Linked DNA regions of Syntrophotalea carbinolica DSM 2380. The protein of the gene in region 3 interacts with the protein of the main gene of each other region in a pairwise test. Links are inferred from orthologs where the notes say so. Each region holds a gene or a part of one and is shown on either strand. Other genes may lie near its edges.

Evidence for each region.
Region 1: the proteins of PCAR_RS06070 (region 3) and ftsZ interact in binary tests that used the Escherichia coli proteins (3 or more experiments, as listed by UniProt). The link is inferred for Syntrophotalea carbinolica DSM 2380 from one-to-one orthologs.
Region 2: the proteins of PCAR_RS06070 (region 3) and ftsA interact in binary tests that used the Escherichia coli proteins (3 or more experiments, as listed by UniProt). The link is inferred for Syntrophotalea carbinolica DSM 2380 from one-to-one orthologs.

Annotation. Positions count from the first base shown.
Region 1 is NC_007498.2:2,557,860-2,568,846, reverse strand. What follows is about bases 1-2,995. They hold ftsZ (cell division protein FtsZ), read left to right. Parts: upstream 1-922; coding sequence 923-2,068; downstream 2,069-2,995. Other genes in these bases: PCAR_RS12030 (radical SAM protein), read left to right, coding at 2,547-2,995; ftsA (cell division protein FtsA), read left to right, coding at 1-829. In the rest of the region: more of PCAR_RS12030, read left to right, coding at 2,996-4,268; PCAR_RS12025 (IS481-like element ISPca3 family transposase), read right to left, coding at 4,603-5,592; PCAR_RS12020 (FAD-dependent oxidoreductase), read left to right, coding at 6,488-8,401; PCAR_RS12015 (shikimate dehydrogenase family protein), read left to right, coding at 9,263-10,096; PCAR_RS12010 (sugar phosphate isomerase/epimerase family protein), read left to right, coding at 10,341-10,987. UniProt on the Escherichia coli protein: Essential cell division protein that forms a contractile ring structure (Z ring) at the future cell division site. The regulation of the ring assembly controls the timing and the location of cell division.
Region 2 is NC_007498.2:2,567,133-2,571,578, reverse strand. What follows is about bases 1,581-4,446. They hold ftsA (cell division protein FtsA), read left to right. Parts: upstream 1,581-2,331; coding sequence 2,332-3,561; downstream 3,562-4,446. Other genes in these bases: ftsZ (cell division protein FtsZ), read left to right, coding at 3,655-4,446; PCAR_RS12045 (cell division protein FtsQ/DivIB), read left to right, coding at 1,581-2,308. Also shown: murB (UDP-N-acetylmuramate dehydrogenase), read left to right, coding at 1-455; PCAR_RS12050 (D-alanine--D-alanine ligase), read left to right, coding at 500-1,417; more of PCAR_RS12045, read left to right, coding at 1,460-1,580. UniProt on the Escherichia coli protein: Essential cell division protein that assists in the assembly of the Z ring. May serve as the principal membrane anchor for the Z ring.
Region 3 is NC_007498.2:1,226,052-1,236,970, reverse strand. Bases 4,497-7,423 are described here. They hold PCAR_RS06070 (rod shape-determining protein), read left to right. Parts: upstream 4,497-5,401; coding sequence 5,402-6,445; downstream 6,446-7,423. Other genes in these bases: mreD (rod shape-determining protein MreD), read left to right, coding at 7,344-7,423; mreC (rod shape-determining protein MreC), read left to right, coding at 6,529-7,347; PCAR_RS06075 (SurA N-terminal domain-containing protein), read right to left, coding at 4,497-5,200. Also shown: PCAR_RS06095 (cupin domain-containing protein), read left to right, coding at 1-361; purT (formate-dependent phosphoribosylglycinamide formyltransferase), read left to right, coding at 459-1,640; PCAR_RS06085 (hypothetical protein), read left to right, coding at 1,990-2,289; PCAR_RS06080 (phosphoribosylaminoimidazolesuccinocarboxamide synthase), read right to left, coding at 2,364-3,254; more of PCAR_RS06075, read right to left, coding at 3,251-4,496; more of mreD, read left to right, coding at 7,424-7,850; mrdA (penicillin-binding protein 2), read left to right, coding at 7,847-9,706; rod shape-determining protein RodA, read left to right, coding at 9,714-10,811. UniProt on the Escherichia coli protein: Forms membrane-associated dynamic filaments that are essential for cell shape determination. Acts by regulating cell wall synthesis and cell elongation, and thus cell shape.

The DNA.
Region 1 (10,987 bases), 1.3 Mb from region 3 along the record:
TATCGACGATCAGGATGGCATCCTCGATCCTCTCGGCATGTGCGGTGTGCGACTGGAGGCCAAAGTGCATATTGTCACAGCGGCTACCGCCAGTGCCCAGAACATCGTACGCAGTTGCTATAAGGCGGATGTCGAGGTGTCCGATATCGTTCTTGAACAGCTGGCGTCTTCCGAGGCGGTGTTGTCGACGGACGAGAAGGATCTGGGCGTGGCCCTTGTCGATATCGGCGGAGGTACCACGGACATCGCCATTTTCATCGATGGCGCCATTAAGCATACGTCGGTGTTGTCGCTAGGGGGCAACCATTTGACCAACGATATTGCCGTGGGATTACGCACCCCCATGGCCGAGGCGGAGGTTATCAAGCAGAAATACGGTTGTGCCATGACCTCCATGGTCGGCAAGGACGAGACCATTGAAGTCCCGTCTGTCGGCGGTCGTGAACCGCGTGTTTTATCGCGGCACCTGCTGGCTGAAATTCTCGAGCCCCGGGTGGAAGAGATCTTTACCCTGGTGCAGCGCGAAATCATCAAGAGCGGTTTTGAGGATCTGCTTGCCTCCGGCATCGTGCTGACCGGCGGTAGTTGCATCCTTCCGGGGATGCCGGAGATGGCCGAGCAGATATTCAATCTGCCGGTCCGACGTGGCCTGCCTCAGGGTATCGGCGGTTTGACGGATGTCGTCAATTCGCCCATTTATGCCACCGGCGTCGGTCTGGTCAAGTTCGGTGCGCGCTGCGGCGGCGCGACGAAGTTCAAAATGGGTTCGGATAATCTGTTTGACCGGGTCCTGCGCCGCATGAAGGAATGGTTTGTCGAATTTTTCTGATAGCGGCGGGGCGGCACAACTTATCAAACCAGACCCGGTTACGGAGAAACCGGGTCACTCAGGGAAGCGGAGGGAGTCATGAACGATAATATTGTGTTTGAGTTCGATGAAAATATCGATCAAACGGCAAAAATCAAAGTGATTGGTGTTGGCGGAGGGGGTAACAATGCTGTCAATACGATGATCATGTCGGCGTTGGATGGCGTCGATTTCGTAGCGGCGAATACCGATGCCCAGGCCCTGCGCAAAAGCCAGGCGCCGGTGAAGTTGCAGCTTGGCGGCAAATTGACCAAAGGACTCGGTGCCGGGGCCAACCCTGAAGTCGGCCGCGATGCGGCACAGGAAGATCGGGCCCGTCTGGGGGAGATCCTCGAAGGGGCCGATATGGTGTTTATCGCCGCCGGTCTGGGAGGCGGAACCGGTACCGGGGCCGCACCGATTATCGCCGAGGTGGCCAAGGAACAGGGTGCCCTGACGGTTGCCGTGGTGACCAAGCCGTTCAGCCGCGAAGGCAAACAGCGCATGAAAAAAGCGGTGCACGGGATCGATCACCTGAAGAATGTGGTCGATTCGCTGATTGTCATTCCCAACGATCGTCTGCTCGGTCTCTCCGGAAAAAACACCAGTATTCTCGATGCGTTTAAACCTTCTGACGACGTTTTGCGCCAGGCGGTTCAGGGTATTTCCGAGTTGATCACCACCAGCGGTCTGATCAACGTCGACTTTGCCGACGTCAAGGCGGTCATGAGCGAGCGTGGCATGGCCATGATGGGCATCGGCCTGGCCGAAGGTGAGCGCCGTGCCGCGGAAGCGGCCCAGAAGGCCATCAGCAGTCCGCTGCTTGAGGATATCGATATTTCCGGCGCCAAAGGGGTGCTGGTCAACATCACCGCCTCTTCCAGCATGACCATGGAGGAATTCGACGAAGCCTCCAGCATCATTCACGAAAAGGTGCACGAGGACGCCAACATCATCATCGGTCTGGTGATCAATGAAGATATCGGCGACAAAATCAAAATTACGGCGATTGCCACCGGTTTCGGCGATTCCTTCGAAAAAGGGCGCCGTAACGTCGAAGAATTGCGCAGCCGTGCAGGGGCCGGTCTGGAGAGTGTGAATCGCGACCTGCCGACCTTTATTCGCGACCGGCAAAAGGACGTTCCGAAGGGGCCCCGCTCGACTCTGGGAGAAGAGCATGAATACGATATTCCGACGTTCATGCGCAAGCGGGTTGATTGACAAGCCTTTTGCAGAGGTTATCCGCCTGGCGGATTGAGCCGGCTGGGAATAAAGATCTCCGCTTTTTTCCCATATGGCCGGTGTTCTGATGCGGGACTGCCGGAGGTTTCGGTAGGCCACAGGCACGATTTTCCAAAAATCACAGCACATCATGACTCCCGAAGCGAGGGGACCGCAGCGCGGTCCCCTCGCTTTCATTTTAGGTGCGCCAGTCAGGGCGCAGGGTTCAACAATCGCGGCGCGATTACGGGCGCTTATAAAGCGGCTGTCGCGTCTGCGCTGCCGGTGCAACGAATAAAGGCCCGGATCGGCGTAAAGAGGTTCTCTGGCGCTTTTCAAAAGGACGGTTGTCTTTGATCCCGGAGGTTGTTGCGGTAAGATGGGATCGGTACGTTTTTCACGATGATTTCGCATTATTCGGATTTTGTGAGCCAAGGCAAGGTGCAGCATCCATGCAGTATCGGGGGAAGATGGAGTTATGTCACGCAAGTTAATGGATAAAAGGCAGCGCCGTCTGGCTGCCGAAAGCGGGTTGCGGTCTCACGCATGGGGCGGTCGCCTGTCTGTGGCCCTGGTGTACCCCAATGTTTATCACCAGGCCATGAGCAACCTCGGGTTTCAAACCGTCTATGAGTTGCTCAACCGCCGCGAGGATACCCTTTGCGAACGTTTTTTTCTGCCCGACGCGGATGATTTGGAAGAACATCGCAAAACGGGTTATCCCCTGTTCTCCCTCGAAACGGGGCGATTTCTCGAAGACTTCGATATCATCGCTGTTTCCATCTCATTTGAAAATGACTACCTCAACCTGCCTGTGCTGTTCGAGCTGGCCCACATGCCGCTGATGGCCGGCGATCGCAAGGACGCCTATCCGTTGGTCCTGTGCGGCGGGGTGTGCGCCTTTCTCAACCCCGAGCCGCTGGCCGAGATTATGGATCTGTTTGCCATCGGAGAGGCCGAGCCGATATTGCCCGGGTTAGTCGAGGCCTTGGTAACCGCGCCGCCTGACAGGGACGCTGCGCTGAAGATGCTGGCCACCCTGCCGGGTGTCTATGTCCCGTCCCTGTATCGGGTAAGGTACACCGACAGCGGCACGGTGGCCTCCTACGAGCCCCAGCCGGAAGCGCCGGAGAAGGTGGCACGGCAGTGGGTAAGGCGGCTCGATGGCACGGCCAGCCGCTCCTGTGTGTTGACCGACGATACCGAGTTCGGCGATATGGCCTTGGTGGAGATTTCCCGCGGTTGTGCCCGCAAATGTCGCTTCTGCGCTGCCGGATATATCTATCTGCCGCCGCGGGAGCGTAGTGCTGCGGCTTTACAGGATGCCCTGGCCGATGGCCTGGCCCAGCGCCAGCGAGTCGGTCTGGTGAGCCCGGCGGTAGCGGACCACAGCCAGATCGGGCTTATCGGTCAACAGATTTTGCAGGCCGGAGGTCAGATTTCGGTGGCCAGCCTGCGTATCGATTCCCTCACGGCTCAGGAGGTTGAATCGATGGCGGCATCCGGTCACCGCACTGTCGCCATCGCTCCGGAAGCCGGCAGTCAGCGGTTGCGGGACTTTATAAATAAAGGCCTGGATGAACAGCAGATTCTAGCCGCCACACAGCTGATTGCCGACGGCGGTATCCCCAATTTGAAACTCTATTTTCTTATCGGTTTGCCTACGGAAACGCCTGAGGATATGGAAGAGCTTTTGACCCTGGCCGGAAAAATCCGTCAGGTATGGCTCGAAGCCGGACGTAAACGCGGTCGCTTGGGCAACCTGACGTTGTCCGTCAATCCTTTTATTCCCAAGCCGTTCACGCCGCTGCAATGGGCGGCCATGGAATCGACCTCTATCCTCAAAAAGAAAATTCAACGCCTCAGACGTCAGGTTGGCCGTATGCCCAACACCAGTTTGATCTGTGAATCCTTGAAGTCGGCCGAACTGCAGGCCCTGTTGTCTCGCGGGGACCGTCGGGTAGGACGTTTGCTGCCGCATCTTGCCGATGGGCAAAGCCTTGCCGTGAGCTGTCGTGAGGAAAGCCTCGGCTCTGATTTTTATCTAACGCGGGAACGGGATGAATACGAGACTTTTCCCTGGGAGATTATCGACCAGGGGGTGCCCCGCAGGTTTTTATGGCTGGAATACCAACGCGCTATGGCGGGCGAATCGACGCCGCCTTGCGGGCCCGGTTGCCATCGCTGCGGGCTGTGTTGAGTGGCTTCATCGATCACCTGGCGGGCGATACCGATAGAGGACGTCGTTGATATCGGGAATGTCAGCGTGCCAAGAAACATGTCGTAGATAAACCGAAACTCCCCGGGCTTTGCTGGTTCGGGGAGTTTTTTTATCTGCCGTGACGGCTATCCGTTTTTTTGTTCATTCCGTCTTACTGCTTCCCCCCCCCTTTTTTTTTCTGCTCATCCCGTCGTTGAAATCCCTGTTTCCTGTTTGGCAAGTGAAATGACAAAAATATTGACTCTAAAGTCGCTTGAGGCATCACGATGAGTCATCTTCTGTTTGTTCTTTATGGGAAATCCTAATTTTGATTTTAGAGTATTCTATAGCTGTCAGGTCCCGCATGATTCCTGACCTGTTTACGGAAAAGTTTTGGTTTCTTTTTTTGCCAATCCTTCAGAGCTTGTATGGGAGTTTTATGCCCCAACGCTCGCTGAGGAATATGCTGGTTGTATAGATAACCATAACGTAACAATGTCTGCTCCAAATTTTCGGCGGAATCGAACCGGGTTGTTGCCAAAACCTCGCTGATGCGACCGTTGAATCGCTCAACCATCCCGTTGGTCTGAGGGTGGCGTGGAGGAATAAGCCGATGTTCAATACCATGCTGAACGCAGGTTTTGTCGAATACATGATTCCCTGTTGGCTTTCTCTCTCCAGCAGTGGAAAATCGATCCGTGAATGCCTTGTCGTTGTCGGTGAGCAATTTTTTGATCACAAATGGCGCTTTGGCTACCAGGCGATTCAAAAAGCCCTTTGCGGCTTGGGCGGATTTGCTCTTGCACACTTCCAGGTAAACCCAGCGGGTAGCACGGTCGATGCCTACAAACAGGTAACGCCGAGAGGTTTCGTCCGGCATCTGTGGCAAATATTTGATATCGACATGAACGAACCCCGGATCGTAGTTTTTAAATGTTTTGGGCTTGTTGTTGGCCGTTTCCTCTTTCGGGATCAGGTCCGCCAATCGGGATACCCCATGTCGTCGCAAACAACGGTCAAGTCCCGCACGAGAGACGTCAGCATTGACAAATTCCCGAGTGACGACCAGGAGATCATCGAGAGACAACAACAAAGAGCGACGCAACTCGATGACAACAGCTTCCTGGGCTTCGGTCATCGTTGTATTCAGTCGGTGTGCCGTATGAGACCGATCGTGAACATCGTCACGTTTGCGCCAGCGACGTACCGTGTCAATGGATATGCCCAGTTCTTTAGCTAAAGCCTTGTGCGATTTTTCCGACTCTTGGATATATCGTCGGATTTTCGGGGTCGTTGTGGCATTAGCGTGTAACCGTATCGTCATGTCAGACTCCTTTAGATTTCACCGCAGAGAATATCAAAAAGCATATCCCGAGCTAAGAATAACGGGAAGCTTTTTCTGCTAATGGAATCATCCGGGACCCAACATATAGCCAGTATCGATGAATATAATTGTGAATTCAGTTACTTATAGAAAATGAATAAAAAAATAAAAAAAAGCCATTGACTCTGAAGCCACTTAAGACTCTAGTTTCATGATCGTTTTCAACTTGTGCAAAACACTTGTGTAGAACTGCCAGGTAAATATTAGCATGTGAAGAAGTATTGTAAATAAGAGACTTGAAATTTGGTCTGTTGCGCATTTTTTCAGTGTAACGCTATTGAACGTATTGAGTGTTGTTGAAGAGACTGTAATCCAGTTTTTATGTAGTGATTTAACTTAAGAGAAAATCCGATTAAAGTAAAACTTAAAAATATATATTTCATATTATGGTAAGACATTTTTGTGTTATCTGTTGTTGCGTAAATAGATCGTTGAATTTCAAGAATGTCGGCATTAAATACTTGGTTTAAGACATAGGTGACATTGGTGTCGTCGTAGAGGACGTAGTGGTCCAAGTGATCATTCGGTAAAGGTTGGCTTTATTTAAATGAGGAACTAATCTCTGGCTGCTTGGGAAGGGGTCCCAAAAAGACAAGTTCGTAGGTGCTGGTGTTAGAGGGGAGGGGGTTCCCTGGCTACTTGAAAATTATCGATCGCACGATTTTCGCGAAGAGCGTTGCGAAGCTCGGGTGTTGTGACGTTCAAGGTGAGATGCCTGGATCGCGGTGATTTGATAGTGTCGTTGTTCCATCAGTATTTTTCGGACTTTTCAGTCAGGCGAGGATATTGTAAACACAACCGCCTCTAGGGTAGCGAGGCAAGAAGGGATGTAGGTATGTTATTCACACCCATCAACATCAACAAACTGACTCTTCGCAACAGAATTATAATGCCTGCCATGGTAACAGGGCATGCCGCAATTAACGGTGAGGTATCCGATCGGTTGATTAATTACCATGCCGAGAGGGCCAAGGGTGGCGTCGCGCTTCAGATTGTCGAGGCGTGCTATGTGGAACTCGGCGGTAACTGTTACGCACGTGGTCTGGGTCTGTCCGACGACCTGATGATCAAAGGGTTCAAGAAGCTGACCGATGCCATTCATGCCAACGGTGGCAAGGCTGCATTGCAGCTCATGCACGGTGGTCGCATTGCCAATCCGCCGACATCGCTGCACCCCCGGCGTCTTGTGTCTTATGTTCCGGGCCTTACGCCTTACGACGATGTTCGCGTTATGGACATTGAAGAAATCGAATACATTATCGATTGTTTCAAAAAGGCTGCCGAGCGTGCCATCAAAGCTGGTTTCGACGCTATCGAAATCCACGGTGCCCACGGTTACCTGATTGCTCAGTTCATGTCGCCGTACACCAACAAGCGTGACGATATCTACGGCGGCTGTTTGGAAAATCGTATGCGCTTCCCCGTGGAGATCCTCAAAGCCATCCGCTCCGTGGCCGGCCCTGATTTCCCGATTCTGTTCCGCTACAGTATTAACGAATACGTGCCTAACGGCGTGACTCCCGAATTGGCGAAAGACATGGCCAAGATCATGGTCGAAAACGGCATCGATGCCTTGCATTTCAGCGCCGGTCTGGCCGAAAGCAACCAGTACACCATCCCTTCGGGTGCACTTGGCCGCGGCTGGAACGCCGACGGCGCCGAAGCGATCAAGGAAGCTATCGGTTCCAAGGTGCCGGTATCCGTTGCCGGTCGTATCAATAATCGCGAGACTGCTGAAGCCATTCTTGCTTCCGGTAAAGCTGATCTTGTGTCGATGGGGCGTGGGCTTCTTGCCGATCCCAATGCGCCGATCAAGATGCAAGAGAAAAAAGACGCCGAAATCCGCCCCTGCGTTGCCTGTAACGACGGTTGCGTCGGCAAGATGTCCGTTGGCTTTACCTGTGCGGTTAACCCGCGTACCGGTTATGAGGGTCGCTACCCCATGACCAAAGTCGATCGTCCCAAGCGGGTTGTGGTTGTCGGCGGCGGCCCCGCCGGTATGCAGGCGGCCCTTACCGCTGCTGAACGCGGTCATGAAGTCGCGCTTTACGATAAGAATGACGAGCTTGGCGGATTGGTGAATGTGGCCATGTTGCCGCCCAATAAAGATCCCTACACTCCTCTGATTGCTTATTATGCAGAGGTGCTGCCCAAGGCCGGTGTCAATGTCGTTCTCAATAGCGAAGTGACTCTGGACGATATCAAGGCCATGGCCCCCGATGCTACGCTGGTTGCAACCGGCAGTCTTCCGGTGGTGCCCCGTTTCTGCTCTGAAGCGCCGGTCATTACCGCCGAGGACGCTCTTAAAGGTACCGCGCCCGTAGGTAACAAAGTTCTGATCATGGGTGGTGGGCTTGTCGGTAGCGAGACGGCTGAATTCCTGGCCGAGCAGGGCAAGGATGTCACTATCCTGGAACTGCGTGAAGATATCGCCATGGATATGGAAGCCCGCAGCCGCAAATTCCTCATGCCGCGCCTCAAGGAACTCAATGTCAAGACTATTCTGGAGACCGAAGTGGCCGAGATCGGTTGCGATAAACGGGTCAAAATCCGGAATAAGTACAAAGAGGAAAGCTGGCTTGAAGGGTTTGATACGCTCGTTATCTCCTTGGGCTACAGAGCCTATAATCCTTTGTTGCAGGCACTGTATTCCGAAGAAATTCCGGCGACCCCGGTGGGTGACTGTATCAAGGCCGGTAAGGTTATGGATGCAATCCATCAGGGTTTCCTGGCAGGTTATGCCGTTTAATTCAGTAAAACCTGCCGCAGGGTAGGTGGTGTGACTGCCTACAATGTACGGAAGCGGTATTCACGGAACCCCGTCCTGTAGTCAAAGGACTGCAGGGCGGGGAACCAATAAAACTACATATGCGAATGTCGGGTGATAGATATAAGATTCGTAACAGATATATGTTTGTATTAACCTGTTTTCTTCCTCCCAAAGAAAATGTTATCGGTTGATTTCATCACCCTTTTTTTACAACAACGTCTCGAAGGTTTTCACGACGACAATCATATACAGCAAGTTAGCCATTTTTCCCTGGCGGTCCGATAGGCAGCTACGGAGTTCTTCCTCCCCTTGTGAGCTTAATCGACATGCGAACGAAAGTAGAGTCTTCAGCCTCTATGTCTCCTATCTCCTAAGCACCATCACAACCGTATCTGTTCGTCGGACCGCAATTTTTACTACCCAACGCCCCGAGGTTTCCTCGGGGCGTTTTTTTTGTTTTTATCCTGTGTTTTTCAGGATTTGTACCTGATTACAAATGTTCAAAATAGATGTGTAATTTTCTAAAAATAGATTTTAAAAAGCTGTTGACTCTCAAGGTGCTTAAGACTTTACCTTCAAGTCACTTGGGAGCAAAAGTTAAAGTTGCTTGGGACTGAAATAGAATAGCAGTTTGTTTTATGATTATTGATCTTATATTCAATGATTTAATTGAATTGAAGTTTGTTTTGTAAATACGCAGTAAATCAAGAACGTGGCAGGTACTTAAAAACAGTGATTGGTTCCTATGAAAGGAATCGTAAAAAGGAGGATTCGCCAAGGCAATCCCTCTCTTTGCCTTAGCGAATTCCTCGAAACACCCTAACCGTTTGGAGGTATATCATGAGTGCAACTACCACACCTAACCTGTATGGCATTGTCGGCTATCCCCTTGGGCATAGCCTCAGCCCGCTCCTGCATAACACCGCCTTCCAGGATCTGGATCTTCCCGGCGTCCTGCTCCCTATGGATACGGAACCTGAAAAACTGACCACCTTCATCGACGCTGTCCGTCTGCTGAACATCCGCGGCTGCTGCGTTACCATTCCTCACAAACAAGCCATCATTCCTCTTCTTGACAAAGTAACCGATCGAGTCAAAGCCCTTGGTGCATGCAACCTTATCTATTGGGACGGCGATGCTTTGTGCGGAGACAACACCGATGTTCTGGGCTTCATGTCCCCCCTGCAGGCCGACCCCCCCGCGCCCGAGATGAAAAAAGTGCTGCTTATGGGTGCCGGCGGCGCCGCTCGAGCCGCTGCGGCCGGACTTAAGACCCTGGGTTTCGATGATATTACGGTTACCGATATCGTCGACGACCTGCCCGCAGCTCTGGCCGAGACTTTTGATCTCAAAGTTGTGCCCTGGGAAGAGCGCACCAGCGTGCCGGCGGATATCGTCGTCAACGCTACCCCTCTGGGAATGAAACATAAGTATGAAGATGAAACCGGTTATCCTGCGGAGGCTTTCGCCGGTCGCAAAGGGATCGCTTACGACATTGTCTACACTCCCTTTGTCACACGCTTCCAGCGCGAAGCCGCTGCCGCCGGGTGGAGGACTATCGCCGGTCGGGAAATGTTCATTTCCCAGGCGGATGCTCAGTTTAAAACCTGGACCGAGAAGAACCTTCCCGAGGTTGCGAAACAAGCCGTATTCGATGCCTTGAATTCAAAGTAAACCGATGCTCTTTGACGCTTGTTCCGGTGGTGTGCAAGCGTCATGCAATGAAGCAGTCAGCCAGAACTAGGAGCAGGTTCCCGGAGAACCTGAATGTCCCAATTCCAAACCGTACTGAATCGGTCGAACAACCGTATTTAACAGGGTGCCGACAAGTGACGGCATTACGGTGAGGATGACCGTATCGGACAAGGATACGGATTGTTTTAATACCTAAATACCTTGAAGAAGGAAGGAGCACGACATGCAGAATCGTCCTATTGGCCTCGCAGCTCTCAGCGTATTGGATGTGTCGCCGGCCAACCAGGTTACCGTGGCAGCGGAAGCCGGTTTCAGCCATGTGGGATTGCGGCTGTTGCCCGCCACCCCTACGGAGCCCGTGTACAAGATGGTTGGGGATACTCCGATGGTGCGCGAGACGGAGCGTCGCCTGAAGGAAACAGGCGTAAAAGTGCTTGATATTGAAATTTTGCGTCTGAAGCCGGATACCCGCGCCATCAACTTCCTGCCTGTGCTGGAAACCGGCGCTCGCTTTGGTGCCAGCCAGGTGCTGATGGCCGGTAACGATCCGGATCCTTCGCGGTTGGCAGACAATTTCGCCGAACTGTGCGAAATGGCTGCACCGCTGGGTCTGGCCATCAACATGGAACCCATGCCCTGGACGGATGTCAAAAACCTCAAGGATGCAGCACAGCTGATGAATACGGTCAATCGTGACAACGCCGGCGTCATCATCGATCCGCTGCACTTCGATCGTGGCGGTAATACTCTGGAAGATATCAAGCTGCTGCCGGAAGGCTCTCTGAAATACATGCAGCTTTGCGACGGCACCAAAGAGAAGCCGACCGACATCGAAGGTCTTCTGTACCAGGCCCGCGGCTATCGCCTTGC
Region 2 (4,446 bases), 1.3 Mb from region 3 along the record:
TCGATGGGGCGTTTCTCGCTGGACCGTCGGGTGTGGAATACTGGCCCGCCGATCGCCTCGAACTGGGCTATCGGACTTCGGCCGTGCCGCCCGGACGCATCGTTACAGCTGCCTCGCTACGTTTTCGCAAGGCCAGTCCCGAGGTGCTCGAGACATACGTTCGGCAGCGGGTACAGCAACGCCGCAAAGCCCAAGGCGTCGGAAAACCGAATGCCGGCTCGGTGTTTAAAAATCCTCCGGGGCAGCAGGCCTGGCGCTTGATCGACAGCTGTGAACTGCGCGGTTTTGCTGTGGGCGGGGCCCAGGTTTCTGAAAAACATGCGAACTTTATTGTGAACCGCGGTGGCGCCAGGGCAGAGGATGTGCTGAGGTTGATTGCGGAGATTCAAAAAAAGGTAGAGAAGCGAACCGGCATTGTGCTGGAACCGGAAGTCAAAGTGGTCGGACAGGCTTGATGCAAGAGCCTTCGGTCCGGGGACCATGGAATAGCGGGAGTGTTATGCAGCGCCAGGAACTACAACAGAAGAAAATCGCCGTATTGATGGGAGGCCTTTCCGCCGAACGCGAGGTGTCTCTGCGTACGGGAAAAGCCATCAGTCAGGCCCTCACCCGCTGCGGGTATGAAGTGACCGATATCGATGCCGGCCGCGATCTGGCGCAACAGCTGGAAAAGACCGGTGTCGAGGTCGCATTCATCGCCCTGCACGGTCGCTTCGGCGAGGACGGCACGGTACAGGGGCTGTTGGAACTGGCGGATATCCCTTATACCGGTAGCGGTGTGCTGGCTTCCAGTCTTGCCATGGATAAAGTGGCGACCAAAAAGATGCTCTGTTACCACGGCATTGCCACTCCCGGATTCGCTGTTATGCGTCGCGGCCAGAAGATCTGCGGAACCTTGCCCGACTATCCGCTGGTAGTCAAACCCGCCAGAGAGGGATCGACCATCGGTATCAGCATTGTGCATGATGAGCAAGAGCTTGCCGCCGGACTCGAGGAGGCCTTTCGTCACGATGATCTGGTGCTGGTAGAGCAGTTCATCGCCGGGGCTGAAGTTACCGTCGGCGTATTGGATGGTCAGCCGTTGCCGATTATTCAGGTGGTTCCCAAAGGGGGCTTCTACGACTACCAGTCCAAATACACGCCCGGGCAGACCGAATACCTGTTGCCGGCGCCTTTGCCCGAGACCCTTTACGGTGCCCTGCAGGATTCTGCGGTCCGGGTTTTCGAAGCCATTGGATGTTGTGGTGCGGCGCGTGTCGATTTTATGGTGACCGATACCGGTTTTTATTGTCTGGAAGTCAACACCATCCCCGGAATGACCGAGACCAGTCTTCTGCCTAAAGCCGCCAATGCGGTCGGGATGTCTTTTGACGAACTCGTTGAGCGTATTCTTGCGGGCGCTTCTTTGCGCAAATAAACGACGGACGAGGCTTTTGATAACCGGGACGGGTGAAAGATCATGATAAATATCGGACCACCCAAAAAACGACGCCTGAGGCGCAAAGGCAACCGTTTCAAGAAAACGCGCAGGGTTATTCCCTGGAGGCGCTTGATGATTGGCGCCCTGTGGGGTACCATGGCGCTGGCAAGTCTAGGCATGGTGGTGGCTGTAGCCTGTTTTGCCGGACAGATGCTGTTCGCCTCCGACTATTTCAAGGTCGAGCGGATTCAGGTGGAAAATAATCGCCGTATCGGTCGAGAAGAAATTCTTGCCCTGTCGGATATCTGTCCGGGAACCAACATCTTTGAACTTGACCTGGAGCGGGTCAGCACCCGCATCGAGAAAAACCCCTGGATCGCCAGTGCCCGGGTGAGACGGATGTTCCCCGATCAACTGGTCATCCGTGTGGATGAGCGCATACCCAAGGCCATAGTGCGTCTCGACTTCATGTATTACCTCGATGCATCGGGACACGTTTTTAAACGACTGGAAAAGGGCGATCGCCTGGACTTCCCCGTGATTAGCGGTGTTGATCGGCAGGCGCTGCTGGAAGGCAACGAGGCCACCTTGAGCCAGATCGATAAAGCTCTGCGGTTGCTCGATAGGCTCGACGGGCGGAAAATATTTGCCATCGATGATGTTTCTGAACTAAGTCTGGACGACACGACCGGCATTACGCTTTATACTTGCATTGGTGGTGTGCCGGTGAGGATGGGACATGACGATTACAATTCCAAGTTGAACCGCCTCGAGAAAATCTTTCCGCAACTGAAGACACGGCTTGGCCTTATTGATTATATCGACACGAATGTGACGCGACGCATTATTGTCAAACTGGATGCCGGCGAGTTACGAGGCAAAGGTTAGATTCCAAGGGGGAAGGCACGAAGATGAGCAATAACAAAAACGATCTGATCGTGGGCCTGGATATCGGCACCACCAAGATTTGCGCCATTGTCGGCCACCAGAATGAAGATGGCCTGGATATCGTCGGTATCGGCACCAGCCCGTCCCGCGGGTTGCGCAAAGGGGTTGTCATCAACATCGAGAGTACCGTTGAGGCCATCCGCAAGGCGCTCACCGAAGCTGAGTTGATGGCGGACTGTAAAATCGACAGCGTTTATGCGGGGATCGCCGGGGGGCATATCCGGGGATTTAATTCCCAGGGCGTGATTGCCATCAAAACCCGTGAAGTTCTGCACGACGATATTCGCAGGGTGCTCGACGCCGCCAAGGCCATTGCCATCCCCATGGATCGGGAAGTGATCCATACCCTGCCTCAGGAATATATTATCGACGATCAGGATGGCATCCTCGATCCTCTCGGCATGTGCGGTGTGCGACTGGAGGCCAAAGTGCATATTGTCACAGCGGCTACCGCCAGTGCCCAGAACATCGTACGCAGTTGCTATAAGGCGGATGTCGAGGTGTCCGATATCGTTCTTGAACAGCTGGCGTCTTCCGAGGCGGTGTTGTCGACGGACGAGAAGGATCTGGGCGTGGCCCTTGTCGATATCGGCGGAGGTACCACGGACATCGCCATTTTCATCGATGGCGCCATTAAGCATACGTCGGTGTTGTCGCTAGGGGGCAACCATTTGACCAACGATATTGCCGTGGGATTACGCACCCCCATGGCCGAGGCGGAGGTTATCAAGCAGAAATACGGTTGTGCCATGACCTCCATGGTCGGCAAGGACGAGACCATTGAAGTCCCGTCTGTCGGCGGTCGTGAACCGCGTGTTTTATCGCGGCACCTGCTGGCTGAAATTCTCGAGCCCCGGGTGGAAGAGATCTTTACCCTGGTGCAGCGCGAAATCATCAAGAGCGGTTTTGAGGATCTGCTTGCCTCCGGCATCGTGCTGACCGGCGGTAGTTGCATCCTTCCGGGGATGCCGGAGATGGCCGAGCAGATATTCAATCTGCCGGTCCGACGTGGCCTGCCTCAGGGTATCGGCGGTTTGACGGATGTCGTCAATTCGCCCATTTATGCCACCGGCGTCGGTCTGGTCAAGTTCGGTGCGCGCTGCGGCGGCGCGACGAAGTTCAAAATGGGTTCGGATAATCTGTTTGACCGGGTCCTGCGCCGCATGAAGGAATGGTTTGTCGAATTTTTCTGATAGCGGCGGGGCGGCACAACTTATCAAACCAGACCCGGTTACGGAGAAACCGGGTCACTCAGGGAAGCGGAGGGAGTCATGAACGATAATATTGTGTTTGAGTTCGATGAAAATATCGATCAAACGGCAAAAATCAAAGTGATTGGTGTTGGCGGAGGGGGTAACAATGCTGTCAATACGATGATCATGTCGGCGTTGGATGGCGTCGATTTCGTAGCGGCGAATACCGATGCCCAGGCCCTGCGCAAAAGCCAGGCGCCGGTGAAGTTGCAGCTTGGCGGCAAATTGACCAAAGGACTCGGTGCCGGGGCCAACCCTGAAGTCGGCCGCGATGCGGCACAGGAAGATCGGGCCCGTCTGGGGGAGATCCTCGAAGGGGCCGATATGGTGTTTATCGCCGCCGGTCTGGGAGGCGGAACCGGTACCGGGGCCGCACCGATTATCGCCGAGGTGGCCAAGGAACAGGGTGCCCTGACGGTTGCCGTGGTGACCAAGCCGTTCAGCCGCGAAGGCAAACAGCGCATGAAAAAAGCGGTGCACGGGATCGATCACCTGAAGAATGTGGTCGATTCGCTGATTGTCATTCCCAACGATCGTCTGCTCGGTCTCTCCGGAAAAAACACCAGTATTCTCGATGCGTTTAAACCTTCTGACGACGTTTTGCGCCAGGCGGTTCAGGGTATTTCCGAGTTGATCACCACCAGCGGTCTGATCAACGTCGACTTTGCCGACGTCAAGGCGGTCATGAGCGAGCGTGGCATGGCCATGATGGGCATCGGCCTGGCCGAAGGTGAGCGCCGTGCCGCGGAAGCGGCCCAGAAGGCCATCAGCAGTCCGCTGCTTGAGGATATCGATATTTCCGGCGCCAAAGGGGTGCTGGTCAAC
Region 3 (10,919 bases):
CACGACCATTTACTACCTGCTGCAGAGCAACGACTTCTCTGCTCTGCATCGCCTGGCATCCGATGAAATATGGCATTTTTATAGCGGCTCGCCCCTTGATATCCATATCATCGACCCCGGCGGCCAATATCGCAGGGCATGCCTTGGGAACGATCCTCAAAAAGGTCAATCCTTTCAGATAGTCATTACAGCCGGATGCTGGTTCGGCGCCACGGTCACCCGACAAGACAGTTATACCCTTACCGGATGCAGCGTATCGCCGGGATTCGATTTTGCCGATTTCGAACTGGCGGACCGACAGTCCCTTATCGCCGCATACCCGGCCCATGCCGATGTTATCCGACGCCTTACACGTCGATGACCGCAACGCCCCTTACACTTGACAACCATCGAACCTTTGGGCATATTGCAAAACCATTGCATCAGACCAAAACAGCCCTTTATAACGGGAGGAAAAAATGATCGGGACCCCACTTAAAAAATCCGCCACCAAATTGATGATGCTCGGATGCGGCGAACTGGGAAAAGAAGTCGTCATTGAAGCCCAGCGCTTTGGCATCGAAACCATCGCCGTGGACCGCTATGCCGATGCTCCGGCCATGCAGGTCGCCCACCGCAGCCATGTTGCCAACATGCTCGACCGGGATGCCCTGGAACGCATCATCAAGCAGGAATCGCCGGATCTCATCGTCCCGGAAATCGAAGCCATCAACACCACCTTCCTGCTGGAGCTGGAACAGCAAGGCTTCCGTATCATCCCGACCGCCCGGGCCACCAATCTGACCATGAACCGCGAAGGGATCCGCCGTCTGGCGGCAGAAGACCTGAATCTGCCGACGGCTGCCTACCGGTTCGCATCCAGCTATGAAGAATTTTGTCAGGCAGTTGAGGAAATAGGCCTGCCTTGCGTTATCAAACCGATCATGAGTTCTTCCGGCAAAGGCCAGAGCACCGTCAAGACTCCCGATGACATCGAAAAAGCCTGGAACTACGCCCGCCAGGGCGCGCGCGGTGCCGGCGAACGGGTGATTATCGAGGCCTTTATTCCCTTCGATTACGAAATCACCCTGCTGACCGTGCGTCACGTCGACGGTACCAGTTACTGCCCGCCCATCGGTCACAGGCAGGAAGGCGGCGACTATCAGGAATCGTGGCAGCCTATGCCCATGACGGATAAAGCTCTGGCCGAAGCCCAGCGTCAGGCCAAGGTCATTACAGAGGCCTTGGGCGGAGCGGGACTGTTCGGTGTCGAGTTCTTCATCCAGGGCGATACCGTCTACTTCAGCGAAGTCTCGCCACGCCCCCACGATACGGGGATGGTCACCATGGCGACGCAGAATATGTCCGAATTCGAACTGCACGTGCGCGCGGTTCTGGGCCTGCCGATACCCGCCATCGAACTGCTCTCCCCCGGCGCGTCCCACGTCGTTCTGGCCGGCGGTCAGGACGACGAAGTCAGCTTCTCCGGCGTTGAGGATGCCCTGCGCGTACCCGGCAGCAAAGTGCGTCTGTTCGGCAAGCCCGACAGCCGCCCCGGCCGCCGCATGGGCGTAGCCCTGGTGGTCGCTCCCGACGTCGATACCGCACGTAAACGAGCTGAAGAAGCGGCCGGCAAAATCCGGGTTGAACCCGTCAAATAGCCCCCGGCAAACAGAAACGAAACAACGGCCGAAGTTCCCGGGAACTTCGGCCGTTGTCACTTGTCACTTGTCACTTGTCACTTGTCACTTGTCACTTGTCACTTGTCACTTGTCACTTGTCACTTGTCACTTGTCACTTGTCACTTGTCACTTGTCACTTGTCACTTGTCACTTGTCACTTGTCACTTGTCACTTGGGATTGTGTACAACGATCTCTCCCGCAGTCAATGGACCCGGATTTTCGCGTCCCGCAAACCGCTTGCCGCGTCCCTCCTTGCTTGAACCTTGAACCTTTTCCCCCAGCACACTTGACGAAACCGATTTTCCCTGCACAATCATTAGAATAACCATGATTTGTCACACCGCAGGCAACGAATCGATGGATCAGCATTTAAAAATAATTCGGGAACTTTTAAACAAGGATCCGGTTCTGGCCGAGTACAAAGCCTACAGGAACGGCGGTCAAATCCATCTGGTCTGCAGTTGGGGGGATTTTGCCCGTCTCACGCCGGAAGCACACCCGGAACGCTGGAAGATGGATTTCTTTCTTAACAGGGATCGCTGGCGGTGTCTCGACTTCACCGGCACGCTTGAAGAATGTCTGGAACTTCTGTGTGAAGCACCTCACTACCTGTTCTGGGAAGGATAACAACCCCTGCCCCAAAAACAAAGGCGCGCTCTTTTCGGAGCGCGCCTTTGTTATGGGTAGATGGTATGTTCCGGTCAGGGTTTCAGACCGGTAATCCGAAACAGGGCCTCAAGGTATTTTTCCGAGGTCTTAAGCACGATATCGTCGGGCAGAGTTGGCGCAGGTGCCTGCTTGTTCCAATCCAGGGTTTCCAGATAATCGCGCAGGAACTGTTTGTCGAAACTTGGCTGCGCCCCGCCCTGGCGGTATTCATCCTGCGGCCAGAAACGCGAAGAATCGGGGGTCAACGCCTCATCGATCCACATCAGACGGCCATCACGCAGTCCGAATTCAAATTTGGTATCGGCAACAATGATTCCCTTGGCCGCCATTTCGTCCCGTGCCCTGCCGTAAATGGTCAGCGCCACCTCGCGAGCTTGTGCCGCGATATCCCCGCCACAGAGTTCTGTGGCCTTTTCGAAGGAGATATTTTCGTCATGGGCCCCCAGTTCGGCCTTGGTCGACGGGGTGAATATAGGCTCGGGCAACTTCTGGCTTTCGACCATGCCGGGCGGTAAGGCAATGCCGCACACGGTACCCTGCTGGCGATACTCTTTCCAGCCCGATCCGGCCAGATAACCGCGTACGATGCATTCGATGGGCAAAGGCTCGGCCTTGCGCACCAGCATACTGCGACCCTCAAGCTGGTCCCGGTAAGGTCGGGTTTCCGCCGGGAAGTCGTCGACCTCGGTAGACACCAGATGATGGGGCACGATATCGGAGAAAGCATCGAACCAGAATTTGGAAATCTGGGTCAATACGAACCCTTTGTAAGGAATGCCTTCATTCATCACCACATCAAAAGCCGAAATGCGATCGCTGGTGACGATCAGCAGATGTTCGCCAAGGTCATAAATATCGCGAACCTTGCCTTTGTTAACCAGCTTGAGATTGGGAAAATCGGTCTGCAGAACAATGGGTATCATAGAGTTTTTTCACCTTCCAGAATATTTTGCAAGGTCGGCTCGACCTTGATCTTCGCTTCGCTCTTGAGCTTTTCAACGAGCTCCGTCAGCAACTTTTCACGCTTATTGGTAAGCACCGAGGTCCGCAGCTGTTCGCGGGCGGCATCGGTCAATTTGGCCGGGTCGGCTTCCATGCGATGCATCAGGGTCGCTACCACGAAGCGGCCGTCGATGACATAAACTTCATCGGCCACCGGAGCCTCTTTGGTCAGGGCAAAGCCCGCAGTAGCCAGCGCCTCGGAACTGCCGATGCGCGGAATGAAATTACCGTAAGAACGGGGAAATAAACCGGTTTCGCCCATCTCCACCTTTTCCTTGCGGGCTACATCCGCCAGCTTCTTCCCGGCCTTCAGTTCAGCCAGAACAGCTTCAGCGGCCTGTCGGGCCAAGCCGACGCTTTCCTGGCGACGGTAGGCTCGCTCAACCTCGGCGCGCGCCTCCTTCAGTTCAGGAATATAGCTGGCGTGGCGTTCCTTGACGACAAAAGTCAGGACACCCTGATCCCGCACGATGGGACGGGCCAGTTCGCCTTCCTTAAGAGCAAATGCAGCCATGCTGAGTTCGTCGTCGGAACCCAACCCGTCGATGGCCTCGCCACGACTGAAAAGGCCTGTTTCCCGAACCTGCAGACCATTGGCCGAGGCCGCAGCGTCGATGTCGCCATCCTGGCGATGGGCACTATACGCCATCATGGCCTTGTCCAGCGCATCCTGCCGCGCCAACTCCTTGCGCAGGTTGGCACGGACATCGTCCCGCACATCGTCCAGCGGCTTGGTCTGGGCTTCGATACGACCTTCGCATTTAATGATATGGTAGCCCATCGACGTTTCCACCAGATCGCTGATTTGACCGGGTTTCAGGGCAAACGCCACGTTTTCGAAATCGGGCACCATGCTGCCATGGGTGAAATACCCCAGGGCACCGCCTTTAATAGCGCTGCCGGCATCGTCGGAATGGGTACGGGCCAGCTGGGCGAAATCCTTGCCGGCGCGCGCTTGTTCCAGGACTTTTTGGGCAGCGGCACGCTTTTTCTGGCGACCGTCCTCATCCAGACCGGCGGTGATGCGAAACAGGATATGAGAGGCTTTGACCTGTTCCTCCACCCAATACTGATCCTTGTGCTTGTCGTAGTAATCCTGAATGGCCGCATCATCGACGGAAATGTCTTTGGCAACATTGTCAGGATCGAACCGCACAAAACGCAAGGCGATCTTTTCCGGTTGCCGAAAGTCCTCGCGGTTTTCCTGAAAGTATGCCTGCAGCGCTTCGTCCGTAACCGTCACCTTGCTTTCATAACGACCCGGCGCCAATTTCACAAAAGCCAGGTCGATCTTTTCATTGCGGTTGCGATATTCATGATCGATATCCTGATCGGTGACTTCGGCATCCTGCTTGATGGCCTCGACCACCTTGCCGAGCAGCAACTGCTCGCGCATGTTGCGTTCAAAAGCCCTGGAGGTCAGATGCTGATAAGCAAGCACCTCCTGGTAGCGCTTGCGATCGAACTGACCGTCTTTCTGAAAAGCCGGAATATCGGCAATTGCCTGACGTAATTCGTCTTTATCGACCGCGATATCCCGATTGTCGGCTTCCTGCAACAACAGCAGACGGTTTACCAGCTGCTCGTATGCCTGGGTATTCAGCTGCAACTGTTTTTCAATCTCCGGTGGCAGACTGCGACCGAAGCGCTTTTCCATCTCCTGGCGCATGTTCTGGTAGGTTATCTGGAAATCCTGATAACTGATAGCGTCTCCGTTGACGTGGGCAATTGCACTGCCGTCCCCGCCGGATCCGCTGTTACCTTTGCCCCAGACCAGGAAAATGGTTCCGACAAAAGCGGCAATGATTGTCCAGAAAACGATTTTTACAAGCACTGACCGCTGCTTTTTGCGAATCAGGTCTAGCATATGGGCGGGCTCCTTTGCATGTTAGTTACAGGTAGGAAAAAATAAGAGGAAATGTTAGTCAATCGGCCCCGGAATTGCAACTCATTTTTCCTTTTGTCTCTTGAAATAACATCGGCTTTTTGCTAGTGTGAAGCTCATTTTTTCAGGCACCTGCCTGACCGTTCCCATACCGGGAGCGGGCGAAAGGAGAAACCCGCCATCATGTTTAACCTTGTCGACTCCATCTTCGGTTTATTTTCAAACGACCTGGCGATTGACCTGGGCACCGCCAACACCCTGGTCTACCTCAAGGGCAAGGGTATCGTGGTCAGCGAGCCTTCCGTGGTTGCGGTGCAAAAAGACAGCATGGGCCAGAAAAAAGTCCTTGCGGTCGGCATGGAAGCAAAAAAAATGCTCGGCCGTACGCCGGGCAGCATCGTTGCCATCCGCCCCATGAAGGACGGCGTCATTGCCGACTTCGATATTACCGAAGAGATGCTGCGGTATTTTATCCGCAAAGTTCACAACCGCAAGACGCTGGTAAGACCCCGTATCGTCATCTGCGTACCCTCCGGCATCACGCAGGTCGAAAAACGCGCTGTCAAGGAGTCGGCGGAGTCCGCCGGGGCGCGCGAGGTCTACCTCATCGAGGAACCGATGGCAGCCGCCATCGGAGCCGGACTGCCTATCACCGAAGCCTCCGGCAACATGATCGTCGATATCGGCGGCGGCACCACCGAGGTGGCGGTTATTTCCCTGGCCGGGGTCGTCTACGCCAAAAGCGTGCGCGTCGGTGGCGACAAACTGGACGAGGCCATCGTGCAGCATCTCAAGCGCAAATATAACATGCTCATCGGTGAGCGCACCGCCGAACAGATCAAAATCGAGATCGGCGGCGCCTACCCTGACGAGGAAGTGCGCACCATGGAAATCAAAGGCCGCGATCTGGTGTCCGGTATTCCCAAGACCCTGGAGATCGACTCCAAGGAGATTCGCGAGGCTCTGACCGAAACGGTCAATGCCATCGTCGAGGCGGTGCGCATCGCCCTGGAGCGCACTCCGCCGGAACTGGCGGCCGATATCGTCGACAAGGGTATCGTTCTGGCCGGCGGCGGCGCCTACCTGCGCAATCTCGATGCCCTGCTGCGCGACGAAACCGGCTTGCCGGTGGTGATCGCGGAAGATCCGCTGTCCTGCGTCGCTCTCGGCTCCGGCAAAGTTCTGGACGAACTCGATCTGTTACGGCGCGTTACCGTGACCTCCTGACAGTCCTGTCCCGACGGGCGACATAGCATTTCAGGCAAAAGAGGGCGCTCGGCCCTCTTTTGCATTGCGATACAGGGTTTTTCATGCTGGAAATGCTCAGAAAATACCGTACCCCGCTGCTGGTCATCTGCCTGCTCATGACCGCCCTGCTGATCTATTCTTCACGTTTACGCAAACAACCCCAAACCACCCTCTTCGAAAAGGCGATCCTGCAACTGGCCAGCCCGCTTCAACGCGGCTTCAGCACGAGCATGCGCTCCCTTACGGGGCTGTGGCAGCACTATCTGTGGCTCATCGATACGCAACGGCAAAACGACCGGCTGCTTGAAGAAAACCGTCGCCTGCAGGGGCAACTCGATCTGGTGCGGGAATTTCAACTTGAAAACCAGCGCCTCAGCGCCTTGCTGTCGCTGCGTGAAAGGCTGACCATTCCGACTCTGCCAGCCCGCGTCATCGCCGAAGATGCCACCAGTCTTTTCCAAACCCTCATCATCGACCGGGGGACGGAAGACGGATTACACGAGGGGTTGCCTGTCGTCGTCCCCGAAGGGGTGGTGGGACGCATTATCCGCTGCTCCGCCCGGCAGTCGCGGGTACTGCTCGCAACCGACGCATCCTCGGCCATGGCCGTGCTGGTGCAACGCAGTCGAGCCCGGGGCATTTGCCGGGGGCGCGGCCAATCGTTGACCCTCGACTTCGCTCTGCTGCGTGAAGATATCGCTACCGGAGACACCATCATCACATCGGGCAATGGCGGCATTTTCCCCAAGGGACTGCCCGTGGGAACCGTCAGCCATACCCAGACAAACGATCTGGACCTGTTCCAAACGGTCACAGTGACCCCCGCCGTCAACTTCTCCCGGCTGGAAGAAGTTCTCGTCATGCTGGACACCGTCCCATGAAAACCCTGACCTGCTACCTGATTCTCGGGCTGATACTGGCTGTGATCGAGACCCTGATTCCCCAAACCATGGCCAGCAAACCGGACCTGCTGCTGTTACTGGTATTGACCCTCGGTTTAAAAGAAAAAGTCATTCTCGGTGGATCTGCCTCCTGGCTGCTGGGCTGTTTACAGGACAGCGTCTCGGGCTTTTCCCTGGGCCTTTACGGGCTGGTCTACCTGCTGCTGTATCTGATCCTTCGAAGCATCTCCGGCCACCTGAACAGCGAAAGCCCGATACTGTTGCTGTTTCTGGTTTTCGTCAGCAGCCTGTTGCAGTCCCTGATATTGGTTTTCACCCTGGGTTTTCTTGCCGAGCACGGCACCTACTGGCGCCAGATCCTCACCGGTATCCCCGGACAAATCCTGGTTAATTTGCTGGCCGCCCTGCTGTTCCTGCAAATCACGACCTGGCTGAAACCCTATAGACGCCGATTTTTAAAACAGGCCGGGGGGCTGTTTTGAACCTAGAATTTGAAAGCGACTGGCAGACCCTGCCGCATAGCCGCAAACGTTATGTACTGGCGTCCCTGATCGCCGCTATTATCTTTTTACTGCTGTTGTTGCGCCTCTGGCAGTTGCAGATCATCAGCAATGATCACTATCGTACTCTGTCGGAGAAAAACCGTACGCGCTACATCCCCATAACTGCCCAGCGGGGACGCATTTTCGATCGCGACGGCAAACTGCTGGCGGATAATCGGCCAGCCTTCGATGTGGCGGTGTTGCGCCAGGAGGTAGACGATCCCTCTTTATTGCTGGAACGGCTGGCCGGCTTTTTATCCATCGACCGGGAAGAATTGCGCAAACGCTGGAATGCCGGCAAGCGCCTGCCCCGTTACCGCCCGATCACCCTGGCCTGGGATGTCGACCGCGACACCCTGGAAAAGATCATGGAAAACACCGTCGATCTGCCCGGAGTGTTGATGGAAACCCGCCCGGTACGCTCCTTTCCGCTGGGGGCCGTGGCTCCTCACTTCCTCGGCTACCTTGGCGAAATTGCCGAAAAGGATCTGAAACTGCCGGAATTCGAGGAATACAGTCCGGGCGATGTGGTGGGCAAAGCCGGTATCGAAAAAAAGCTGGAACATGTGTTGTGCGGCATCAATGGCGAACGACGGGTTGAAGTCGATGTCCAGGGCAAATCCATGCGGATTCTCAAAACCCAGGATCCGCAACCGGGCAACCAGGTCGTCTTGACCCTGCAGGCCTCCCTGCAGCAAGTCGCGGAAAAAGCCTTTGACGGTCAGGCCGGGGCCGCCGTGGTGCTCGATGTTCACACCGGGGAAATCCTCGCCATTACCAGTCAACCGACCTTCGACCCGGCACAATTCGCCCGCGGTCTGACCACCAGGGAATGGCGCGCCTTGCAGAACAACCCCTTGAAACCGCTGCAAAACCGCGCCATCAGCGGACAATATCCCCCGGGGTCCATTTTTAAAATCGTCACCGCCCTGGCCGCCCTCAAAGCCGGGGCCGCCAGGCCTGACACCCGTGTAAACTGCGAAGGCTCCACCACCGTCGGCAATCACACCTTTCGCTGCTGGAAGCGTCGCGGACACGGTGTGACCGACCTGCGCAAAGCGCTTAAAGAAAGCTGCGATGTCTGGTTCTATGAAGTAGCCCTCAACGTCGGCATCGACCGAATCGCCGCCATGGCGCGGGAACTCGGCCTGGGCAGCGCCCTTGGGTTCCAGGTGGGCATGGAAAAAGGCGGTCTGATACCCGACCGGGCCTGGAAAAAGGCTCGCTACGGCACCAGCTGGTATCTCGGCGAGACCCTGAACGCCTCCATCGGGCAGGGGTATATCCTGACCACGCCGCTGCAACTGGCCACCATGACCGCTGCCGTCGCCAATGGCGGCACGGTGTTTCGTCCGCATATCGTGAAAAGCATTGAAAACCTCACAAGCGGGATCGTACAACAAACCGAGCCCGAAATTCTCCACCGGGCCGACTTATCCGCCCAGCATCTGAATGCGGTACGCAAGGGATTAGAAGCCGTGGTCAACGAACCGGGGGGCACAGCCTGGAAGAGTCGACTTGAGGAGTTGCCCTATGCGGGAAAAACGGGGACCGCCCAGGTCGTGAAACTGCGCGACGACATCAAGGACGAAAAGCTGATTCCCTACCGGTTTCGCGACCATGCCCTGTTCGCCGCCTATGCACCGGCCCGCAATCCCGAGATCGCGGTTGCCGTGGTGGTGGAACATGGCAGCCATGGCAGCAGTGCTGCGGCTCCCATAGCCAAAACCATTATCGCCCACTATTTCGGGTTGGACAAACAACCTTCCTCGGATAAAACCCTGTCCAGCGAGTGACTCAATTATGTTTGACCGTCGTCTTCTCACACACTTCGACTGGGGACTTTTGTTGCTGGTGTTGATTATTGCCGGGCTCGGTATCCTCAACCTGATAAGCGTCACCTCATCGTGGGCATCGCCGGCCGCGCCGTTTTCCCTCAAGCAGCTTTCATGGCTGGGAGGCGGACTGATTATTGCGGTCAGTATCTGCGCCATCGACTACCGCCGGCTCGAATATCTGGCCTTTTACCTTTACGCCGGCAACCTTTCACTGCTTCTGCTGGTACTCGTCATCGGTCGCACCTCCATGGGCGCCACACGCTGGCTGGATCTCAAATTTTTCAACCTGCAACCCAGCGAACTGATGAAAATCGTCATCATCATCGCCCTGGCCTGCTTTTTCAGTCGACGGGACTCGCCGCAGGGTTATACATTTCGGGAACTCTGGGCCCCATTCACCATGTTGGCGATGCCCGCGCTGCTTATCATGAAACAGCCCGACCTCGGCACCGCCATGATCGTGCTGATGATCGGTGCTTCCATGGCCTTATTCGCCGGGATTCGACCGGCCACCCTGACGGGCCTGGGATTGCTGGCCGGCAGTGCCGCCACCGGCGGATGGTTTTTGCTGCACGGCTACCAGAAACAAAGAATTCTGACCTTTCTGAATCCGGAAGCCGATCCTCTCGGATCGGGCTACCACATCATTCAATCGAAAATTGCCGTCGGCAGCGGCGGCTTCTGGGGCAAGGGCTTCATGAAAGGCACCCAGTCCCAGCTCTCTTTTCTGCCTGAGCGCCACACCGACTTTGCGTTCTCCGTTTTTGCGGAGGAATGGGGATTTATCGGATGTCTGACTTTACTGGCGCTGTTGCTGCTGCTGGTAATCTGGGGACTCAACATTTCGCGCCACGCATCAACGCGATTTGGCATGTTTCTGGCTTTTGGTGTTAGTGCCATGCTGTTTTTTCATATCGTCATCAACCTCGGCATGGTTATCGGCCTGCTGCCGGTCGTCGGTGTCCCGCTGCCGCTTTTTTCCTACGGCGGCACCAGTATGATTACGACTATGACGGGCGTGGGGCTGTTGCTCAATGTCAGCATGCGACGGTTCAAGTTTTAAGCGGGGTCGCGCACGACCCGCCGAACGCCCTCAAAACCGTTGGCGCAGGCAATGATGCCCCTTAGCCTTATCTGCGCATACGATAACCCGGCCTCATCCCATAAAGGA